DNA from 2 places in the Stenotrophomonas sp. FSL W7-1447 genome. Region 1 is predicted to be linked to the other one. Evidence: riboswitches for the same ligand, from Rfam matches in the RefSeq annotation. Region 1 holds a riboswitch; the other holds the start of a gene.
What was found. Region 1 has a riboswitch for glycine ahead of NSQ78_RS19360 (trimeric intracellular cation channel family protein). Riboswitches for the same ligand answer to the same signal wherever they lie in the genome.

Region 1 (9,985 bases):
CCAGACGGACGACGGGCAGGGGCTGCGCCAGGCCCTGGCGTGGTGCGACCCGCAGCCGTTGCTGCAGGGCGAGCTGTGGCAAAGCCTGCAATGGCTGGCGCGCTACACCCACGCGCCGCTGGGCGAGGTCGTCAGCACCGCCCTGCCCGGTCCGCTGCGGCATGGTGAGGCCCTCCCCGACACCCACCATTGGGGCTGGCAGCTGACAGCCGAGGGCCATGCCCAGCGTGCGACGCTGCGCGCCGGCAGCCGGCCGCGGCAATTGGCCGAACTGCTGGCCGACGCCATCGTCGATGAAGACGTGCTGGGCGAACGCATGGAGGATTGGCGCACTGCCGCACGCAGCCTGGCCAAGCGCGCCCTGGCCGAGCGCGTCGCGCTGGCAGTAGCGCCCCAACACGCGCAGCCGCTGCCGGGCCCTACCCTCAACCCGGACCAGGCCGCCGCCGTGGCCGCGATCACCGCCGCCGAAGGCTTCCAGCCGTTCCTGCTCGATGGCGTGACCGGCAGCGGCAAGACCGAGGTCTACCTGCAGGCGATCATCCATTGCCTGGCGCACGGCAGGCAGGCGCTGGTGCTGGTACCGGAAATCGGCCTCACCCCACAGACCCTGGCGCGCTTCCGTGGTCGCCTCGGCATTGCGGTGCATGCGCTGCATTCGGGCTTGAACGACAACGAGCGCGCGCGCGTCTGGGCAGCGGCCTCTCGCGGCGAAGCGCGGGTCATCGTCGGCACCCGCTCGGCGGTGTTCACGCCGTTGCCGCAGGCCGGCCTGTTGATCGTCGACGAGGAACACGACGGCAGCTACAAGCAGCAGGATGGCATCCGCTACCACGCGCGCGATTTCGCCCTGGTCCGGGCCAAGGCGCTGGGCATTCCGGTACTGCTCGGCAGCGCCACGCCCTCGCTGGAAACCCTGCACAACGCCTATGCAGGCCGCTACACCCACCTGCGCCTGAAGCAGCGTGCCGGCGATGCGCGGCCACCGCGCGTGCGTATCCTCGATGTACGCAAGCGGCCGCTGCATGACGGCCTCTCGGCCGATGTGCTGGCCGGCATCGGCGAGCACCTACAGCGTGGCCAGCAGGTGCTGGTGTTCAAGAACCGCCGCGGCTACGCGCCGGTGCTGCTGTGCCATGACTGCGGCTGGACTGCGCCGTGCCAGCGCTGCGACGCGCCGATGACCGTGCATGGCGGGGGCCGGCGCCTGCAATGCCACCACTGCGGCGCGCGGCAGCCGGCACCGCTGGCGTGCCCGGCCTGCGGCAGCCTGGCGCTGCAGCCGCAGGGCATCGGTACCGAACGCCTGGAAGAGCACCTCACCGTCGCCTTCGCCGACTTCCCGGTGGTGCGCATCGACCGCGGCACCACCTCGCGACGCGACGCGCTGGAACAGCAGCTGGCAAAACTGGGCGACCAACCCGGCATCCTGGTCGGCACGCAGATCCTGGCCAAGGGCCACGACCTGCCCAAGCTGACCCTGGTGGTGGTGGTGGGCATCGACGAAGGACTGTTCTCGGCCGATTTCCGCGCCAGCGAGAAACTCGCCCAGCAGCTGATCCAGGTGGCCGGTCGCGCCGGGCGTGCACGTGATCCCGGCGAGGTCTGGCTGCAGACCCATCACCCCGGGCATCCACTGCTGGAAACCCTGGTCAGCGGTGGCTACCACCCGTTTGCGCAGGCCGAGTTGAACCAGCGCCAGGCGGCCGGGTTCCCGCCATTCGCGCATCTGGCGCTGATGCGTGCTGAAGCGCAGCAGGTCGAGCACGCCAACGCATTCCTGCTGGCCGCGCGGCAGCTGCTGGGCGAACAGGACGTGGTCGAGGCCTACGGGCCGATGCCCGCACCGATGCCACGCCGCGCCGGGTACCAGCGCACGCAGCTGCTGCTGTCGGCCCTGCAGCGACCGCCCCTGCATGGCGTGCTTTCGCAACTGGTACCGCAGCTGTACGCGCTGCCGGAAGCCCGCAAGGTGCGCTGGTCGCTGGATGTGGATCCGACCGATCTGTATTGAGGGGTCAGAGCCCCTTGGTTATCGGGGCCGGATCCCTTTTCGCAGGAAAGGGCTCTGACCCCGAACGCCTTCGCTTACGTCAGCGGCGACATCACGCCGCGCTGGTAAGCCGGTCGCTCGCGCAGGCGCGCATACCACTCGGCCAGGTGCGGCAGGTCCGGGCGCTGGATCGGCAGTTCATACCAGGCGTACACCAGCGAGCCGAGCGGAATGTCGCCCATCGCGAACGTCCCGCCCGACAGCCATGGCTGCGTGGCCAGGGTGGCATCGGCCATCGCCAGGTAGTCACCGGCACGGACGATGGCCGCGTTGATGCGCGCTTCGTCACGGTCGGCCGGCGCGGTGCGCATGATGCCCCAGACCAGGTCGCTGTACAGCGGTGCCATCCGCGAGGTGCTCCAGTCCATCCACTTTTCGGCCTGCGCGCGCTCCATCGGGTCCTCGGCGTACAGCGTGCCCAGCGCATAGCGCGCGCTCAGGTAACGCACGATGGTGTTCGATTCCCACAGCGGCAGGCCGTGGTCCTCGATCACCGGCACCAGGCCGTTGGGATTCATCGCCTGGTACTCCGGCGTCTGCGTGCCGCCGTGGCTGCCGCCGACTTCGATGGATTCGTACGGCAGGCCGATCTCCTCGGCACACCACAGCACCTTGCGGACGTTGCTGGAATTGCGACGGCCCCAGATCTTCAACATGCGGGTTTTCCTTGCTGGCAATGCGAGCGGCAACGATACGCCTGATCGGTGGGTGATGTGCGTGCCGGGTGCGGGATCTGGCATCTGCAGCATGCCGGCCAGCGGCCGGCACTACCGGTTCTCTTGCCGGCACTACCGGTTCTTTTTCGGCAGCGCGCGTACGTAGGACGACTTGCCATCCTTCTTCAGCTCGAACAGGCCGATGGCCGCCAGCAGGTCGCTGAGCTTGCCGTAGCCATAATTGCGCGGATCGAACGAGGCCTGGTTGCCGATCTGGCTGCCGACCGGCCCCAGGTGCGACCAGCCATCCTCGCCCTCGGCCGCAGACACCGCGCGGCGCAGCATCTTCACCAGCCGCGTGTCGCTGCGCATCTCCGCACCGCTTTTGCGCGGGCGTGCATCGTCATTGGCGACGGGCTCGTTGGATGCCTGTTCGCTCGATGCCTGCTCGGCATCCGGCACACTGGCGTGGGTCTGGCCCAGCGCTTCCAGGTAGGTGAACTTCGAGCATGCGTTGACGAAGGGTTCGGGCGTTTTCTTTTCGCCGAAGCCATACACCTTCACGCCATCGGTCAGCAGGCGCATCACCATCGGGGTGAAATCGGCATCGCTGGAGACGATGGCGAAGCCATCAAGGTTGCGCGCGTACAGCAGGTCCATGGCATCGATCACCATCGCCATATCCGAGGCATTCTTGCCCTTGCTGTAGGCGAACTGCTGGATGGGCCGGATCGCATACTCATGCAGTACCGCTTCCCACCCCTTCAGTCGCGGGCTTTTCCAGTTGCCATAGGCGCGGCGCACGTTGGCCACGCCGTAGCGCGCGACTTCGGCCAGGACCTCGTCGATCTTCGAGGCCGGCGCGTTGTCGGCGTCGATCAACAGGGCGATGCGCTTTTCCGGTTCGCTCATGGGCTCCTCACGGGCCGTTGCCTGAACCCGAGTATCGCCGATCCGGGCGGTCGCTGACGTGACAGGTGGCCGCCGTGCGAAGATGCCAGGCGCTTCCCCCAATGCCCCCACTGGAGTGAGTCGATGAGTCGCGAGCGCGTTCCCCACCTGGTCGTTGTCGGCGGCGGTTTTGCCGGTCTCTGGGCCACCCGTGCCCTGGCCCGCGAACGCATACGCATCACCCTGGTCGACCGCCGCAACCATCACCTGTTCCAGCCGCTGCTGTACCAGGTGGCCACCGCCGGCCTGTCCGCACCGGATATCGCTGCACCCCTGCGCCACATCCTCGGCCACCAGCGCAATGTGGAAGTCCGCCTGGGCGAAGTGGTGGCCATCGACAAGCAGGCCCGGCAGATCCGCATGGCCGATGGCAGCGCGCTGGACTACGACAGCCTGCTGCTGGCCACCGGCGCCACCCACGCCTACTTCGGCAATGACCACTGGGCCGACGATGCGCCCGGGCTGAAGACGCTGGACGATGCCATCGCACTGCGCCGCAAGCTGCTGCTGGCGTTCGAGCGTGCCGAGGCCGAGCCGGACCCGGCGAAGAAGGCGGCGTGGCTGAGTTTCGCCATCGTCGGTGGTGGTCCCACCGGCGTCGAACTGGCCGGCACGCTGGCCGAGATCGCGCGCCACACGCTGCGCAACGAGTTCCGCCACATCGACCCGGCCAGTGCCAAGGTGCGGCTGGTCGAGGCCGGCCCACGCGTGCTGTCCTCGTTCCCGGAAGTGCTGTCGCTGAAGGCGCGCCGGCAGCTGGAAAAGCTGGGCGTGGAAGTGCTGACCGGGACCCCGGTGAGCAACATCGACAGCCAGGGTTTCACGCTCGGTGACCAGTTCGTGCCGGCGCGCACCGTGGTCTGGGCCGCCGGTGTGGCCGCTTCACCGCTGGCGCGCACGCTGGACGTGCCACTGGATCGCGCCGGGCGCGTGCAGGTGCAACCGGACCTGACCCTGCCCGATCACCCGGAGCTGTTCGTGGCCGGCGACCTGGCCGCACTGAGCCAGGCCGACGGCAAGCCAGTACCCGGCGTGGCACCCGCCGCCAAGCAGATGGGCAAGTACGTGGCCGAGGTGGTCCGCGCACGCCTGCACGGCACGCCCGAGCCCGGCCCGTTCAAGTACGCCGACTACGGCAACCTGGCCACCATCGGCCGCATGGCCGCGATCGTGCACCTGGGCCGGCTGCAGCTTTCCGGCGTATTGGCCTGGTGGTTCTGGCTGGCCGCGCACGTGTTCTTCCTGATCGGCTTCCGCAACCGCATCGTGGTGCTGCTGAACTGGGCCGTGGCGTACTGGAGCTACCAGCGCAGTGCGCGCATCATCTTCGGTGATGACCAGGAAGACCGTCGCCCCCGACGGTAGTGCCGGCCGCTGGCCGGCTGCTGCGCGGTCGGTTCCCTTTCCGCAGGAAAGGGCACTGACCCCGTCAACACCCTCCACGCATGGCGTGGCTCTAGGCTCTACTTGCTCATCGGGCCACCGGGGACCCGCCGTTTCGACCAGGTCCGGCAGAAATCCTCCTTTCTCGCAGTATCGGCAATCTGCGCGGTACTCCAATGGCGGGTGATCCAGATCGTCAATGCGGTACTGCTGAGATGCCAGCGCAGCATGCCGCGCTGTGGTTGCCGCCACAGGTGGCGCCGGGCAATCCAGAAGGCCTCCCGCTCCACTTCAGGCACCTTCTTCTTCATTCCGTCCTTGTCGAAGAACTGGGCAGTGAAGTGCCAGGGATTCATCGGCTGGTATCCCGCCCGTGGTTCACCGCTGCATGCGGCCACACCACTGGGCACGCGGTCCGCCGGCTTCGGCCGACCGTCCACCAATGCCAGCCCTAGCAGATACAGCAGGCCAGGCAGCAGCGCGATACCGGCGACCAGCACGACGACGGAGATCCATGCGTTGCCGGCGGCACGCATCGCTCACTGCGCCTTCGGTTTCGGGTACCACAGCGCGTTGACGATGACCCAGCGCTGGCCGAAGCGCCCCATGTGGAAGTAGTCGACAAACCACGGCGTCTCCAATCGCACCGAGGCGGCGTTGCCGGTCACGTCCAGCACCGTGCAGCGGCGGTCCCATTGATCCTTCGGCGTCTTCAACGCGCCCTGCTTCGTCAACGAGACCAGTTCTTCCTTCGACATCCGGCGCAGGCCGAGGCGTTCGTCAGATGTATCGCCGAGGACCGCGCGCTTGGCCAGGTCCGGATGCAGGGAGCGGGCGACCCGCTGCGGGTCGGCCTCCAGCTGGCCATCGACGTAGTCGTGGCAGGTGGCTTCGATAGCCGCGAGGGTGGCCGGGTCGGCGGCAGGGCTCGTTGCTGCGGAAAGAGCGAACAGCAGGGCGATCATGGACATCCGGGTCTCCAGCTCTGGGCGCGGGGTGATCATCGCATGGGCCGGGTAGCCCATCCACGCAGGGCGTGGATCTACAGAAGCGTCTCGACCGGTTCCTGCAGCCAGGCCAGCTTGCGCTCGCGGGGCTGCTGCTTGAGCTGCCACTCGGCGCGTGAGGCGGCGGCCCGGTCCGGGTATTCGCGCACGGCCAGCACGCGCAGCGGTGGCCGTGCCCGCGTGTAGCGCGCGCCCTTGCCGGCCTGGTGGGCGGCGAAACGCGCGTCCACGTCCGTGCTGATGCCGGCGTAGTAGCTGCCATCGCGGCATTCAAGCAGGTACAGGAACCACGGGCGGACGGACGGGGCCATGCCCTGGATTATGCCGTGCTGCACTGCAGCGGATATACTGGCCGCCGAATGCAGGAGAGAGGCGCCGCGCTGGCGCCCGCCGAAGGCGCAGGCTCCCATGATCGCTCAGGCCGGTGGGCTGGAATCCCACCAACCATGCATTCGACTCGCCGAGCTGGAGAGAGGTCACCGGGCACGCCCGGGACGATCCGCCGAAGGGGCACGCGGCCCATGCCGCTGAACTCTCAGGCAAAAGGACAGCGGGAGCGGCACCGGTCATCGTCATCCCGTCATTGCGCAGGCAGTGGCGGTCGTCGCGCATGGCCGGCCCCACCGCGACCGGAGCCTGTCCCATGCTGCTGTCCATCATCTACCTGATTGCCATTTCCGCCGAAGCCATGACCGGCGCACTGTCCGCCGGCCGCCGCCGCATGGACCTGTTCGGCGTGGTCATGATCGCCTGCGTCACCGCCCTCGGTGGTGGATCCCTGCGCGACATCCTGCTCGGCCACTACCCGCTGGGCTGGGTGAAGCATCCGGAGTACCTGGGCTTCACCGTATGCGCGGCGCTGATCGCCACCTGGGTGGCGCGCTGGATGCACCACTTCCGCCGCACGTTCCTGGTGCTCGACGGACTGGGCCTGATCGCCTTCACCCTGATCGGCTGCTCGATCGCGCGCGAAGCCGGCCATGCGATGCCGATCGTGCTGATCGCCGGCATGCTGACCGGCGCGTTCGGCGGCGTGCTGCGCGACATCCTCTGCAACGAAGTGCCGCTGATCTTCCAGAAGGAGCTGTACGCGATCATCGCGCTGCTGACCGGCGCCGCTTACCTGCTGCTGCTGCACTGGAGCGTGGCCGACGCCACCGCGATCCTGTGTTGCCTGGGCGGCGGCTTCGCGCTGCGCCTGCTGGCCATCCACTACCGCTGGGAAATGCCGAAGTTCGTGTACCACGACGAAGTGCATTGAGGATCGTGTTCGCCGGGACCCGCACCACCCCGGCGATGGACCTGGCGCTGTCGCTCATGCGCAGCGCCAGGCGCATCGCCGGTGCAGACGGGCCGGTCTCCAACTCCGACCGGCCCTGATCGCGGCCGCACCCCCGCAGGCGCTGGCCGCCATCCACACACGTGCCGCGCTCAGGCGGCTTCCATCAGGCCGCTTCGGACACCTTTACGTCACGACGGGCGCGCACGGCAGCAGCCAGTCGCTCCAGCACCGTCACCGTGGTATCCCAGTCGATGCAGCCATCGGTGATGCTCTGCCCGTAGACCAGCGGCTGGCCTTCCACCAGTTCCTGGCGGCCACCGACCAGATGGCTCTCGATCATCACGCCGACGATGCGCTGTTCGCCCTCTTCCAGCTGAGCGGCGATGTCGTCGATCACCTTCGGCTGGTTTTCCGGGTTCTTCAGGCTGTTGGCATGGCTGGCATCGATCATCAGCCGGGTCGGCAGCTTGGCTTTGGCCAGCACCTGGCAGGCCTCGCCGACGCTGCCTGCGTCATAGTTCGGCTGCTTGCCGCCGCGCAGGATCACGTGGCAATCCGGGTTGCCGGTGGTCGACACGATGGCGGTGCCGCCCTGCTTGGTGACCGACAGGAAGTGATGCGGATTGGACGCCGCCCCCACCGCGTCAGCGGCGATCTTGACGTTGCCATCGGTGCCGTTCTTGAAGCCGACCGGGCACGACAGCCCCGAGGCAAGCTCACGATGCACCTGGCTTTCGGTGGTACGCGCGCCAATCGCGCCCCACGCCACCAGGTCGGCGATGTACTGCGGCGAGATCACGTCGAGGAACTCGACACCGGCCGGCAGGCCGAGCTTGTTGATGTCGCGCAGCAGGCCGCGGGCGATGCGCAGGCCCTTGTCGATCCTGAAGCTGCCGTCCAGGTCCGGATCGTTGATCAGACCCTTCCAGCCCACCGTGGTGCGCGGCTTCTCGAAGTAGACGCGCATGACGATTTCCAGTTCGCCGGCCAGTGCATCGCGCAGCGGCTTGAGGCGCTGGGCGTACTCGATGGCGGCGTTGGGATCATGGATCGAGCACGGGCCCACCACCACGGCCAGGCGGTCGTCACGGCCGTGCAGGATCTGGTGCAAGGCCGCGCGCGAGGCGCTGACGGTGTCGGAGGCTTCATCGTCACAGGGCAGCATCGCCAGCAGCTGGGCGGGCGGTGTCAGCGGTTCGATGGTGCGGATACGCAGGTCGTCGGTGTGCGGGGGCATTGGGGGAGATCTCCGGAACGTTGGGGGTCCCCAGCGTGGCGACATGAAAAAAGCCGCCAGGTTCGCTGGCGGCTTTCGGGAATGCGTCTGAAGCTTTCTTCAGGGTGAGCGCAGTCCTTCCTCCGCCAGTGGCTTCGGAAAGTAATACCAGTAAAAGCGGGTAGCGGCTGCGTTCATGGGATCTATTGATAGCACAGCTTTTGCGCAGTGCAAAATGTTTCATCCGCAACTGGGGACGTGGTTCAGCGAGGTGCGCTCCAGCGCTGCCTCCGTGGCGCCAGCCACGCAATGTCGGTCATTTGCCATGCACTTCCACGTCCAGCAGCAGGCCTTCGTGGATGTCCGCCCAGCGCTCCAGCACGCGGTCCAGCTCCTGCCGGGCCTCATCCAGCTGCTCGGGGTTGAGCAGGGAGCGCGTTGTATAGAGATCGGAGACCAACCGCCGCAGGGTCGCTTCCGGGATGGCCACCGACGGCCCTTCCAGCCCCGGCAACTGCAATGCCGGGCTGTCGCCAAGCGGGCCGAACAGCGTGACCTGGAGCGTGCTCTGCATGATCAACTTCCCTGCGGGTGGACATGGGCAATGTCCTGTTTACCGCGTCCGGGTGACCGGCGCATGTGCCATGCGCGTCCGGGGTGCAGGCGGGGGTGGCGGTATAGCGCTCGATGAAGGTGTGCGACATGCTGCTTGTTCCTTGAAGGTCCGGGGGGTGCTTACCAGCGGCCGGCACTACCGGAGCGAGCGCAGTGCACGCTTGCGGATGTAGGCATTGGCGTCGCTGTGGTGTTCGTACTGCCAGCGCGCGCACACCGCACGCAGCCACTGCGGCTGCGTCTTGCCGGCGTCGTTGAGCCAGTTGCCCACGGAGTCCTGTACGTAGCGCTCCGGGTCGTTGGCCAGTGCTTCCAGCAGCGGCAATGCATGTTCCGGGTGCCGCTTGAACAGCGCGATATGCGTGGCCCATACGCCGCGCGGGCGCAGCGCTTCGCAGGCGAAGCGGCGCAGGTACGGCGATGCTTCCTGCGTCCATGGCTGCAGGTACTCCAGCGCCTGCAGGGGGGCGGTAACAATGTCGGCACGCAGCGCCAGCCACGCCCATTCGCGCACGCCGAAGTGCGGGTCGTCAGCCAGCGGACGCATCGCCTGCAGCTTGGCCGGCAGCGTCGCGCCGGCATCGCTGCCGATCAGGTAGCAGGCCCAGCCGCGCACCGTGTCTGAGACATGCGCCTGCCAACGCGCAGGATCCCCCTGCCCGGCTTCGTGCAGCAACCGCGCCGCCAGCGCCATGCGCTGGGTGATGCCCTTGCCTGAGGCATCACGCATGCATTGCAGCGCTTCCGGCTCAAGGGCTGGCGCCACCACCTGCAGCAGCGCGGTGAAATCCACGGCCAGGCATTCGGCCAGATGGGTGGCAG
Region 2 (9,985 bases), 720 kb from region 1:
TCTGGCAGCCGCCAGCGGCTACTCTACCGGAACAGCGATCAAGCAAAGGCCAGATGTGCGGCTGGCAGGCCAGCGCGGCCCCGGCGGCGAAATGAGAAAAGGGGCGGGTCCGCGAGGATCCGCCCCTTCCTGGTCGTCGCCGGCCGCTGGTAAGCAACTGCACGGTGGAAATCCGTCTGGCAGCCGCCAGCGGTAGCTACTACCGGAACAGCGATCAAGCAAAGGCCAGATGTGCGGCTGGCAGGCCAACGCGGCCCCGGCGGCGAAATGAGAAAAGGGGCGGATCCGCGAGGATCCGCCCCATTCTGGTCGTCGCCGGCCGCTGGTAAGCAACTGCACGGTGGAAATCCGTCTGGCAGCTACCAGCGGCGGTACTCTACCCCGACAGCGATCAGCTGTCCTTCTTCGCGGCCATCGCCGCAGCCAGCTCCGCCTTGAACTCCTCGAACGTCTGGCCCTTCTCCTTCGCTTCGGCCTGCGCGGCATCACGCAGCGCGTCGGAGTACATCAGGCGCACCGGCGTGCCATTGCGTTCGTGCAGCTCACCGGCCTGCATGATCAGCGCCAGGACCTGCGCGGCGGAGTCACTGTGGCCGGCGATACGGCCATCCATGCCCAGCACCCATTCGCCGTCGCGGCGCACGACACCGGCCAGCAGGGTGCGCTGCGCGTCGCGCAGTTCGGCATGCGGCTCCACCGGCGACGCCTGGGCGGCGGCCTTGTTGGCGGCCTGCTTTTCCTGGCGACGGCGCTGGTCGCGGCGGATCTTGGAGGTGGTGGACATGGTGCGGTACCGCGGCGAGGGGGGCGCAAGGATAACCCACCCCGCCGGCCAGGCCGCTTCACGCGGCCCCGGTTCGACACGGTCAATCCAGCACCCTGCCCTGCCGCCAGTAGCCCATGAAGGTGATCGCGCGGCGATCCAGCCCGCACGCGCGCAGCAGGTGGCGCCGGATCGCCATCACCGCCCACGCCTCGCCCGCTACCCAGGCATACAGCGGACCGGCCACGCGGGAATCGGCCTGTTCCCAGAGGATCTGCGTATCGACGGCGATCTCCTCCAGCGCCTCCCCCGCTACCCCGCCGGGAGCGGCGGCCAGGCGCGCCTGGACCGCCTGCAGCAGCGGCTGTCCGTAGCTGGCCCGCCCGCGCGGCAGCCAGACCAGCTCGGCCGTGGCCGGTGCCTTCAGGCGCACCGCGTCGCCGGCCTGGGCCACTTCCAGCAGCGCCAGCGTGCGCGGCGGATCCACCCTGGCCGCCAGTTCCTCGAGGATGCCGGCCACCGCCGGTAGCGCGGTTTCATCGGCCACCAGCAGCACCTGGCCGACGCCGACCGGCGGTTTCCATTCCCAGCCCTCGCTGCTGTCGGCGCAGTCGGCGTCCGGGGCCAGCAGCAGCACCCGGTCGCCCGGGCGTGCGTGGATCGCCCAGCGCGACGCTGGCCCGGTCTCGCCGTGGAGGACGAAATCGACGTCGACCTCGCCCTGCTCGGCGCGCAACTGGCGCAGTGTGTAGGTGCGCATCGGTGGGCGCTGATCATCCGGCAGCGCCCGGTAGCGCCGGTACCAGTCCGCACCGCTGGGGACCTGCGGCACCCGCTGGCCAGGCAAGGGGAAGAACACCTTGATGCGCTGGTCCGGGCCTTCGGTCTTCATCCGCGCCACGTCGGCACCGGTGAACACCATGCGATCCAGGGAAGGGGAAAGAACGCGGCGCTCCTTCAGCGCCACCTCGAACAGGCGGTAGGTCTGCTGCGCAGCCATCGGGAAACCTCATGCAACGGCATCGGATCGGCTGGCTGTGGTGCATCCGCGCACCGGCTGGCTGGAGTGCCCAGCCTAGCCCGGTGGTGTCCCGCCGCAAGGGCTGCGGGCGCTGCGACCGCCCCTACCCCTGCGTGCTGCTCAATGGCCCGTGCAGGCCGCCTGCGCCGCGCGTTCGCGCTGGTGTTCCCAGTACCAGAACACGAAGCCGGCGCCGAAGAACCCGGCCTGGCCCAACGCCAGATGCAGCGGGCTGGCACTCAGCAGCGGCGACACCACGCCGGCCACCACGGTGCTGATCATCAGCTGCACGAACGCCTGCAGCGACGAGGCCAGGCCGCGCTGGTGCGGGTACATGTCCAGCACCGCCAGCGCCAGGATCGGGAAGATCAGCGCCATGCCCATGCCACCGAGGAAGATCGGCAGCACCGCCCACGGCAGCACGAACTGCGGCGACAGCGCCACGTAGCCGACGTTCAGCAGCACCGACAGCGCGCACAGGCCGAAGCCGATGGACACCTGCCGTGTGGGCGTGGTGTGCCCGGCCATGCGCCCGGACAGGAACGAGCCGGTGGTCATGCCGCCGATGGTGGGAATGAACAGCCAGGCGAAGCCGCCCTCGCCCAGGTGCAGGTGCTGCATCACGAACACCGGCGCCGAGGAGATGTAGAGGAAGATGCCGCCGAAGCCGATGCTGCCAGCCAGCGCCAGGCGCAGGAAGCGTGGGTTGAAGCCGATGCGCACGTAGTCGCGCAGCAGCACGCGCGGCGACAGCGGCACGCGTGCTGCAAGCGGATGGGTCTCCGGCAGGTAGCGTGCGGTGGCGACCAGCAGGACCAGCGAGAACACCACCAGGAACCAGAAAATCAGCGGCCAGCCCGCGCCACTGAGCAGGATCCAGCCGCCGATGATCGGCGCGATCGCCGGTGCGATGCCGAACAGCATCGATACCTGGCTCATCAACCGTTGCGCATCGTGGCCATGGTAGAGATCGCGGATTACCGCGCGGCCGACGATCATACCGACGCCCGCGGACAGGCCCTGCAGCGCGCGGAACGCCAGCAGCGTGGTCAGGTCGGTGGACAGCGCGCAGCCCACCGAGGCGCCGGCGAAGACCACCAGGCCGCCGAGGATCACCCGCTTGCGGCCCCACGCATCGGACAGCGGGCCGTGCGCCAGGCTCATCAGGCCGTAGAACAGCAGGTACACGCTGATGGTCTGCTGCACCGCCACCTCGTCCACCGCCAGGCGCTGCGCCAGCTGCGGGAAGGCCGGGAAGATGGTGTCGATCGAGAACGGGCCGAACATGGCCAGGCCGGCAAGCAGCAGGGCCATGCGGCGGGTGGAGGGAGCAGCAGCGGCGGTCATGATGAAGGCGTCCGGCAGGGCCATGCGTGGCACGCACGGCGGGCGCCGGTCCCCCTTCTGCAGGGACGGCGCCAGATGAATTCGGGTATGCGGCCATGATAGGTGGGGATTGCGCCCGATGCCATGCAGCGGTGCACAAAACGCATGGCCGGGCCATCGGCCATTCAGGCGCGGCGGCCGGCCCCAGAGGCGGCCGGCGGGCCCGCAACGGGCTATAATCGGCGGGCAACACGGTGGGAGAAGCGGAACACCGCTGCCGAAGGCGCAACGCCCGTAATCGCTCAGGCCCGATACCACCCGTAACAGAACTCTGGAGAGACCGGTTCGATCCGGCGCCGAAGGGGCACGAAGCCGCAGTTTTCCGCGCTTCCAAACTCTCAGGCAAAAGGACAGAGGGGCGCCCCGCAGACCGCCGACCGGCGGCTTGTGCCCGTGCGTGTGCCCTTTCCTGACGGATCCTTCGCCATGTCCCAGAACACCCCTTCCCTGCGTGAGCTCGAGCACCACAATGCGTTCGTCGAGCGCCACATCGGCCCCAACGATGCCGAGATCGCGCAGATGCTCGACGTCGTCGGCCACGCGTCGCTGGATGCGATGACCGATGCCATCGTGCCGGCCAAGATCAAGTCGCCGGCACCGCTGGCACTGCCCGAATCGATGACCGAAGTGCAGGCACTGGCGAAGATCCGTGCGATCGCCGACAAGAACACCGTGCTGCGCAGCTTCATCGGCCAGGGCTACTACGGTACCCACACGCCGAACGTGATCCTGCGCAACATCCTGGAAAACCCGGCCTGGTACACGGCCTACACCCCGTACCAGGCGGAAATCTCGCAGGGCCGCATGGAAGCGCTGATCAACTTCCAGACCCTGTGCGCCGACCTCACCGGCATGGAAATCGCCAACGCTTCGCTGCTGGACGAAGCGACCGCAGCGGCCGAAGCGATGACCCTGGCCAAGCGTTCGGCCAAGTCGAAGTCGGACACCTTCTTCGTGCACGATGCCGTGCACCCGCAGACCCTGGAACTGCTGCGCACCCGCGCCGAGCCCATGGGCATCGTGCTGCGCGTCGGCACCCCGGCCGAGGCACTGGAAGCAGAAGCCTTCGGCCTGCTGCTGCAGTACCCGGACACCTTCGGCCAGATCGGCGATTACAAGGCCCTGGTCGAGGCCGTGCACGCACGCGGCGGCCTGGTGGCCGTGGCCACCGACCTGCTGGCGCTGACCCTGCTGGCCGCACCGGGCGAATGGGGCGCGGACATCGTGGTCGGCAACAGCCAGCGTTTCGGCGTGCCGTTCGGCTTCGGCGGCCCGCACGCCGCGTTCATGGCCTGCCGTGACGCCTACAAGCGCTCGATGCCGGGCCGCCTGATCGGTGTCTCCATCGATGCCCAGGGCAACCCGGCCTACCGCCTGACCCTGCAGACCCGCGAGCAGCACATCCGCCGCGAGAAGGCCACCTCCAACATCTGTACCGCACAGGTCCTGTTGGCGGTGATGGCCTCGATGTATGCCGTCTACCACGGCCCGGAAGGCCTGACCCGCATCGCCCGCCGCACCCACCGCCTGGCCTCGATCCTGGCCGCGGCGCTGCGCAAGGCCGGCGTGCAGGTCGGTGGCGACTTCTTCGATACCCTGCACATCACCGGCGTGCATGCCGATGAGATCCACGCCAAGGCACGCGCCGCCGGTTACAACCTGCGCGCGATCGACAGCGACTCGGTCGGCATCAGCCTGGACGAGACCGCCACCCGCGCCGACGTGGTCGCGCTGGCCGCCGTGTTCGGCGCGCAGGCCGACATTGATGCGCTGGATGCCAGCACCGCCGACGCACTGCCGGCCGGCCTGCTGCGCCAGTCCGCGTTCCTGACCCATCCGGTGTTCAACACCCACCACAGCGAGCACGAACTGCTGCGCTACCTGCGTTCGCTGGCCGACAAGGACCTGGCGATGGACCGCACGATGATCCCGCTGGGCTCGTGCACGATGAAGCTCAACGCCACCGCCGAGATGATCCCGGTGACCTGGCCGGAGTTCTCGCAGATCCATCCGCTGGTGCCGGCCGACCAGGCGCTGGGCTACAAGGAACTGATCGACTCGCTGGAAGCGATGCTGGTCGAATGCACCGGCTACGATGCGGTCAGCCTGCAGCCGAACTCGGGTGCACAGGGTGAGTACGCCGGCCTGTTGGCGATCCGCGCCTACCACCGCTCGCGCGGCGAAGGCCATCGCGACATCTGCCTGATCCCGGACTCGGCGCACGGCACCAACCCCGCCTCGGCGCAGATGTGCGGCATGAAGGTCGTGGTGACCAAGACCGATGCCAACGGCAACGTCGATGTCGAAGACATCCGCCTCAACGCCGAGAAGTACAGCGACCGCCTGGCGGCGATCATGATGACCTACCCGTCCACGCACGGCGTGTTCGAGGAAGAGGTGGTCGAGATCTGCGAGATCATCCACAAGCACGGCGGCCAGGTGTACACCGACGGCGCCAACATGAACGCGCTGGTCGGCGTGGCCAAGCCGGGCAAGTGGGGTTCGGACGTATCGCACCTGAACCTGCACAAGACCTTCTGCATCCCGCACGGCGGTGGCGGCCCGGGCGTCGGCCCGTGCGCGGTCAAGGAGCACCTGGCGCCGTTCCTGCCGGGCAAGCTGGGTGACAACGGTCCGGTCGGCATGGTCAGCGCGGCCAGCTTCGGCAGCGCCTCGATCCTGCCGATCAGCTGGATGTACATTGCGATGATGGGCCGCGAAGGCCTGCGCAAGGCCACCCAGGTCGCGCAGCTCAACGCCAACTACATCGCCAAGCGCCTGGCGCCGCACTTCAAGACGCTGTACACCGGCCGCAACGGCCTGGTGGCGCACGAGTGCATCCTCGACGTGCGCCCGCTGGAGAAGACCAGCGGCATCGGCGCCGAGGACGTGGCCAAGCGCCTGATCGACTTCGGCTTCCACGCCCCCACCCTGAGCTTCCCGGTGGCGGGCACGCTGATGGTCGAACCGACCGAGAGCGAGTCGCTGCACGAACTGGATCGTTTCGTCGACGCGATGATCCAGATCCGCGAGGAAATCACCGCGATCGAAGACGGCCGCCTGGACCGCGAGGACAATCCGCTGAAGAACGCGCCGCACACTGCCACCGCGGTGACCGCCAGCGAGTGGACCCACGCCTATCCGCGCGAGCTGGCCGCCTTCCCGCTGGCCAGCCTGAAGCAGAGCAAGTACTGGCCGCCGGTGGCGCGCGTGGACAACGTATACGGCGACAAGAACGTGATGTGCGCCTGCATCCCGGTCGGTGCCTACAAGGATGATGAAGTCGAGGCGTGATTCCTCGCTGCATCGGATGACAAAACGGCCCGCGAAAGCGGGCCGTTCTCATAAGGGCGCGTGGACCAAGGTCCACACCCACAATAATCACGGGTCCGGCATCTGCCCCAGGCTCAACTGCCACGATACGCCGAAGCGGTCCTGCACCCAGCCGTAGCGGTTGCTGAAATCGTACTCGCCCACCGGCATCAGCCAGTGCCCGCCCTCGCCCAGCACGCGTGCCGCGCGCTCGAACTGTTCGGCACCGGAACACTCGACGAACAGCGAGATCGACGGCGAGAAGGTGAAATCGTGCACGTCCAGGCTGTCGAAGCACAGGTAGTGGGTGCCGCCGAGCAGGAAGATGGCCTGGCGGACCTGGCCGGACACGCCAGCGCCGGCACCGTCAGGATGGCGCTGCAGGGCCAGCAGGCGGAAATCGGCAAAGGCTTCGGCATACAGGGCCAGCGCGGCCTCGGCCTGGCCGGTGAACATCAGGAAGGGACGGCTGCGCAGCATGCGGTACTCCTGGTCGACAGGCCGTTGACGGCCTACACGATCAGGATGGCACGGCGGATGTGCAGCCCCCGTGGTAGTGCCGGCCGCCGGCCGGCACCCCCCATCAAGCCTCGCGCATGCGCCGGGCGATGGCGCTGCCGGCGGCGATCGTGGCCGTCAGCGCCACCATCGACAGGAACTGCAGGCGCGTGTGCGATTCACTCAGCAGCAGGCCGAAGATCAGCGCCAGAATCGCCAGTGCACAGCAGGTCAGCCACGGGAAGCCGGCCATGCGGAACGGCAGCCGGGTGCCACGCCGATCCGCGCGGCGGCGCAGCACCAGCTGCGACACCAGCGACAGCGTCCACACCAGCAGGCAGGTGGAACCGACGATGTTCAGCAGCACCGGCAGCACCCGGTCGGGGAACAGCAGTTCCATCACCGTGGCGGCGAAACCGAACAGCACGCTGGCCAGCACGGCAATCACCGGCACCTGGCGCGGATCGGTCCAGCCCAGCACGGCCGGGGCTTCGCGGCGCTGCGCCAGCGAGTACATCATGCGCGAGGCGCCGTAGAGGTTGGCATTGAGCGCCGACAGCAGCGCGATCACCGCGATCAGGGTGATGGCGGTGCCCGCGCCCGGAATACGGGCAATGTCCAGCACAGCGGCGAAGGGCGACTTCAGCGCCTCGCTGGTCCACGGGACAACCGCGATGATCACGCTCAGCGAGCCGATGTAGAACACCAGGATGCGCCAGGCCACGGTGCGGATGGCCCGGGCGATGCTGCGCTCCGGGTCTTCGGTCTCGGCTGCGGCAACGGCCACGATTTCGGTGCCGCCGAAGGCGAACACCACCACCAGCAGCGCCGCGCCGATCCCGGCCAGGCCCTTCGGCGCAAAACCACCGTGTTCGGTGAAGTTGCTCAGGCCCGGGGAGGTCACCTGCGGCAGCCATCCCATCAGCAGCGCCACGCCAATGGCGATGAACGCCAGGATCGCCGCGACCTTGAGGATGGCAAACCAGAATTCGAACTCGCCGAAGTTCTTCACCCCCAGCAGGTTGATCGCGGTGAAGAACAGCATGAAGGCCAACGCCGCCATCGGCACCGGTACGGCCGGCCAGACCGTCGCCAGCAGCCCGGCCGCGCCCACCGCTTCGGCGGCGATCACGATCACCAGCTGCACCCACCACAGCCAGCCCACCGTGGCGCCCGCGGTGGCGCCCATGGCATCGGCGGCATAGACCGAGAACGCGCCACTGGTCGGCTTGGCCGCCGCCATCTCGCCCAGCGCGTTCATGACGATGATCACCAGCGCGCCGGCCACCAGATAGGACACCAGCACCGCCGGCCCGGCGGCCTGCACTCCCACGCCCGAGCCGAGGAACAGGCCGGCGCCGATGGCGCTGCCCAGGCCCATCATGATCAGCTGGCGGGGCTTGAGCGAATGTCCGAGGCGGGACGGCGAAGCGGTCGGAATCGAGTTGGGCATCGGCGGGGCTGGCGGCGGGCTACAGGGGCGACACCTTACCCTGTCCCGTGCCTGCCCGGATAGGCACAGCGCAGCAGCCGGCTCAGGCCAGCGCCGGCTCGCCGATACCACCGCCGATACGGGCGCGATAGGCACGCGGCGAGAAACCGGTTTCAGCCTTGAACTTGCGGGTGAACGCGCTCTGGTCGCTGAAACCGCAGGCCTGGCCGATGCAGGCAATGCTGTCGTCGCCATGCAGCAGGTGCATGGCCATCTGGATCCGAAGCCGGGTCAGCACTTGCTGCGGGGTCATCTGGAACACCTTGCGGAAGCTGCGCTCCAGCTTGGACAGCGAGAAGCCGGTGATGTCCAGCAGCGTCTGCATGCGCACGTTCTCGGCGTAGTGCGCGTTGAGATGGGCCAGCGCCAGCCGCAGCTGTTCGTACTGGGTGCCCAGGCTGTCCTTCTGGCCCAGGTCGCGGGAAATGCCGATCAGGCCCGCGATGGCGCCATCAACCACCAGCGGACGCTTGCAGGTCAGGCACCAGCCCGGTTCGCGGTTGGCGAACAGGTGCAGCTCCATCAGGTTCTCGATCACCTCGCCGGACAGGACGCGGGCGTCCTGGTCGACGTAGTCGGCGCTGAGGCCGGTCGGGTAGATCTCGGCTGCGGTACGCCCGATCACGTCCTTGCGCGCGCGCAGGCCCAGCCGCCGCAGCATGGTCTGGTTGACGTGGGTGTAACGCCCCTGGCGGTCCTTGATGAAGAACAGCACGTCCGGGATGGCGTCGAACAGGGCTTCGATGTCGGCGGGCTCGACTCGCATGCGGCAAGCATACCCGAGCCTGCTTTTGCCCGTACGTTCACCTTTGCCGGACCGTGGTTTAACGGGACCGGTCCCAGTGTGGTGGCTCCTTGACGATCCGGAGCCACCGTCCATGGCCGCCAGCAAGCCCACCGGCAAGCGCGCAACTGCCCACCCCGAAGACCTGCATCGCGGCCAAGGCGGCGAGCTGCACCTCCAGGCCGGCGGCAGCCACCCGGCAATGACCACCGACCAGGGCATTCCGGTGGCAGACAACCAGAACTCGCTGCGGCAGGGGCCGAGGGGTCCTACGCTGCTGGAGGACTTCATCCTCCGCGAGAAGATCACCCACTTCGATCACGAACGCATCCCCGAGCGCATCGTGCATGCCCGCGGCAGCGCCGCGCACGGCTACTTCGAGTTGACCCGTTCGCTGTCGCGCCATACCCGCGCGCGCATCCTCACCGAGGTGGGAGTGAAGACGCCGGTGTTCACCCGCTTCTCGACCGTGGCCGGTGGCGCAGGCTCGGTGGATACCCCACGCGACGTGCGCGGCTTTGCGGTCAAGTTCTATACCAAGGAGGGCAACTGGGATCTGGTCGGCAACAACATCCCGGTGTTTTTCATCCAGGACGCGATGAAGTTCCCGGACCTGGTGCACGCAGTGAAGATGGAGCCGGACCGCGCCTTCCCGCAGGCCGCTTCGGCCCATGACACTTTCTGGGACTTCATTTCGCTGATGCCCGAATCGATGCACATGATCATGTG

Region 2: it holds a riboswitch for glycine, as region 1 does, so the genes downstream of both, gcvP (aminomethyl-transferring glycine dehydrogenase) here and NSQ78_RS19360 (trimeric intracellular cation channel family protein) in region 1, are expected to answer to the same signal.

The regions. Positions count from the first base shown of each region.
Region 1 covers NZ_CP150199.1:4,166,636-4,176,620, forward strand. The annotation lists gene NSQ78_RS19325 (primosomal protein N') at 1-2,014, shown strand, start outside; gene NSQ78_RS19330 (glutathione S-transferase) at 2,089-2,709, opposite strand; gene NSQ78_RS19335 (NYN domain-containing protein) at 2,842-3,621, opposite strand; gene NSQ78_RS19340 (NAD(P)/FAD-dependent oxidoreductase) at 3,745-5,025, shown strand; gene NSQ78_RS19345 (hypothetical protein) at 5,124-5,579, opposite strand; gene NSQ78_RS19350 (nuclear transport factor 2 family protein) at 5,583-6,014, opposite strand; gene NSQ78_RS19355 (GIY-YIG nuclease family protein) at 6,086-6,361, opposite strand; glycine riboswitch at 6,403-6,492, shown strand; glycine riboswitch at 6,506-6,609, shown strand; gene NSQ78_RS19360 (trimeric intracellular cation channel family protein) at 6,694-7,311, shown strand; gene NSQ78_RS19365 (hypothetical protein) at 7,308-7,430, shown strand; gene NSQ78_RS19370 (3-deoxy-7-phosphoheptulonate synthase) at 7,496-8,569, opposite strand; gene NSQ78_RS19375 (hypothetical protein) at 8,865-9,122, opposite strand; gene NSQ78_RS19380 (DNA alkylation repair protein) at 9,300-9,985, opposite strand, start outside.
Region 2 covers NZ_CP150199.1:3,443,959-3,453,943, forward strand. The annotation lists gene NSQ78_RS16165 (hypothetical protein) at 392-784, opposite strand; gene NSQ78_RS16170 (siderophore-interacting protein) at 867-1,763, opposite strand; gene NSQ78_RS16175 (multidrug effflux MFS transporter) at 1,905-3,131, opposite strand; glycine riboswitch at 3,432-3,534, shown strand; gene gcvP (aminomethyl-transferring glycine dehydrogenase) at 3,597-6,464, shown strand; gene NSQ78_RS16185 (VOC family protein) at 6,552-6,962, opposite strand; gene NSQ78_RS16190 (amino acid permease) at 7,066-8,433, opposite strand; gene NSQ78_RS16195 (AraC family transcriptional regulator) at 8,516-9,238, opposite strand; gene NSQ78_RS16200 (catalase) at 9,351-9,985, shown strand, end outside.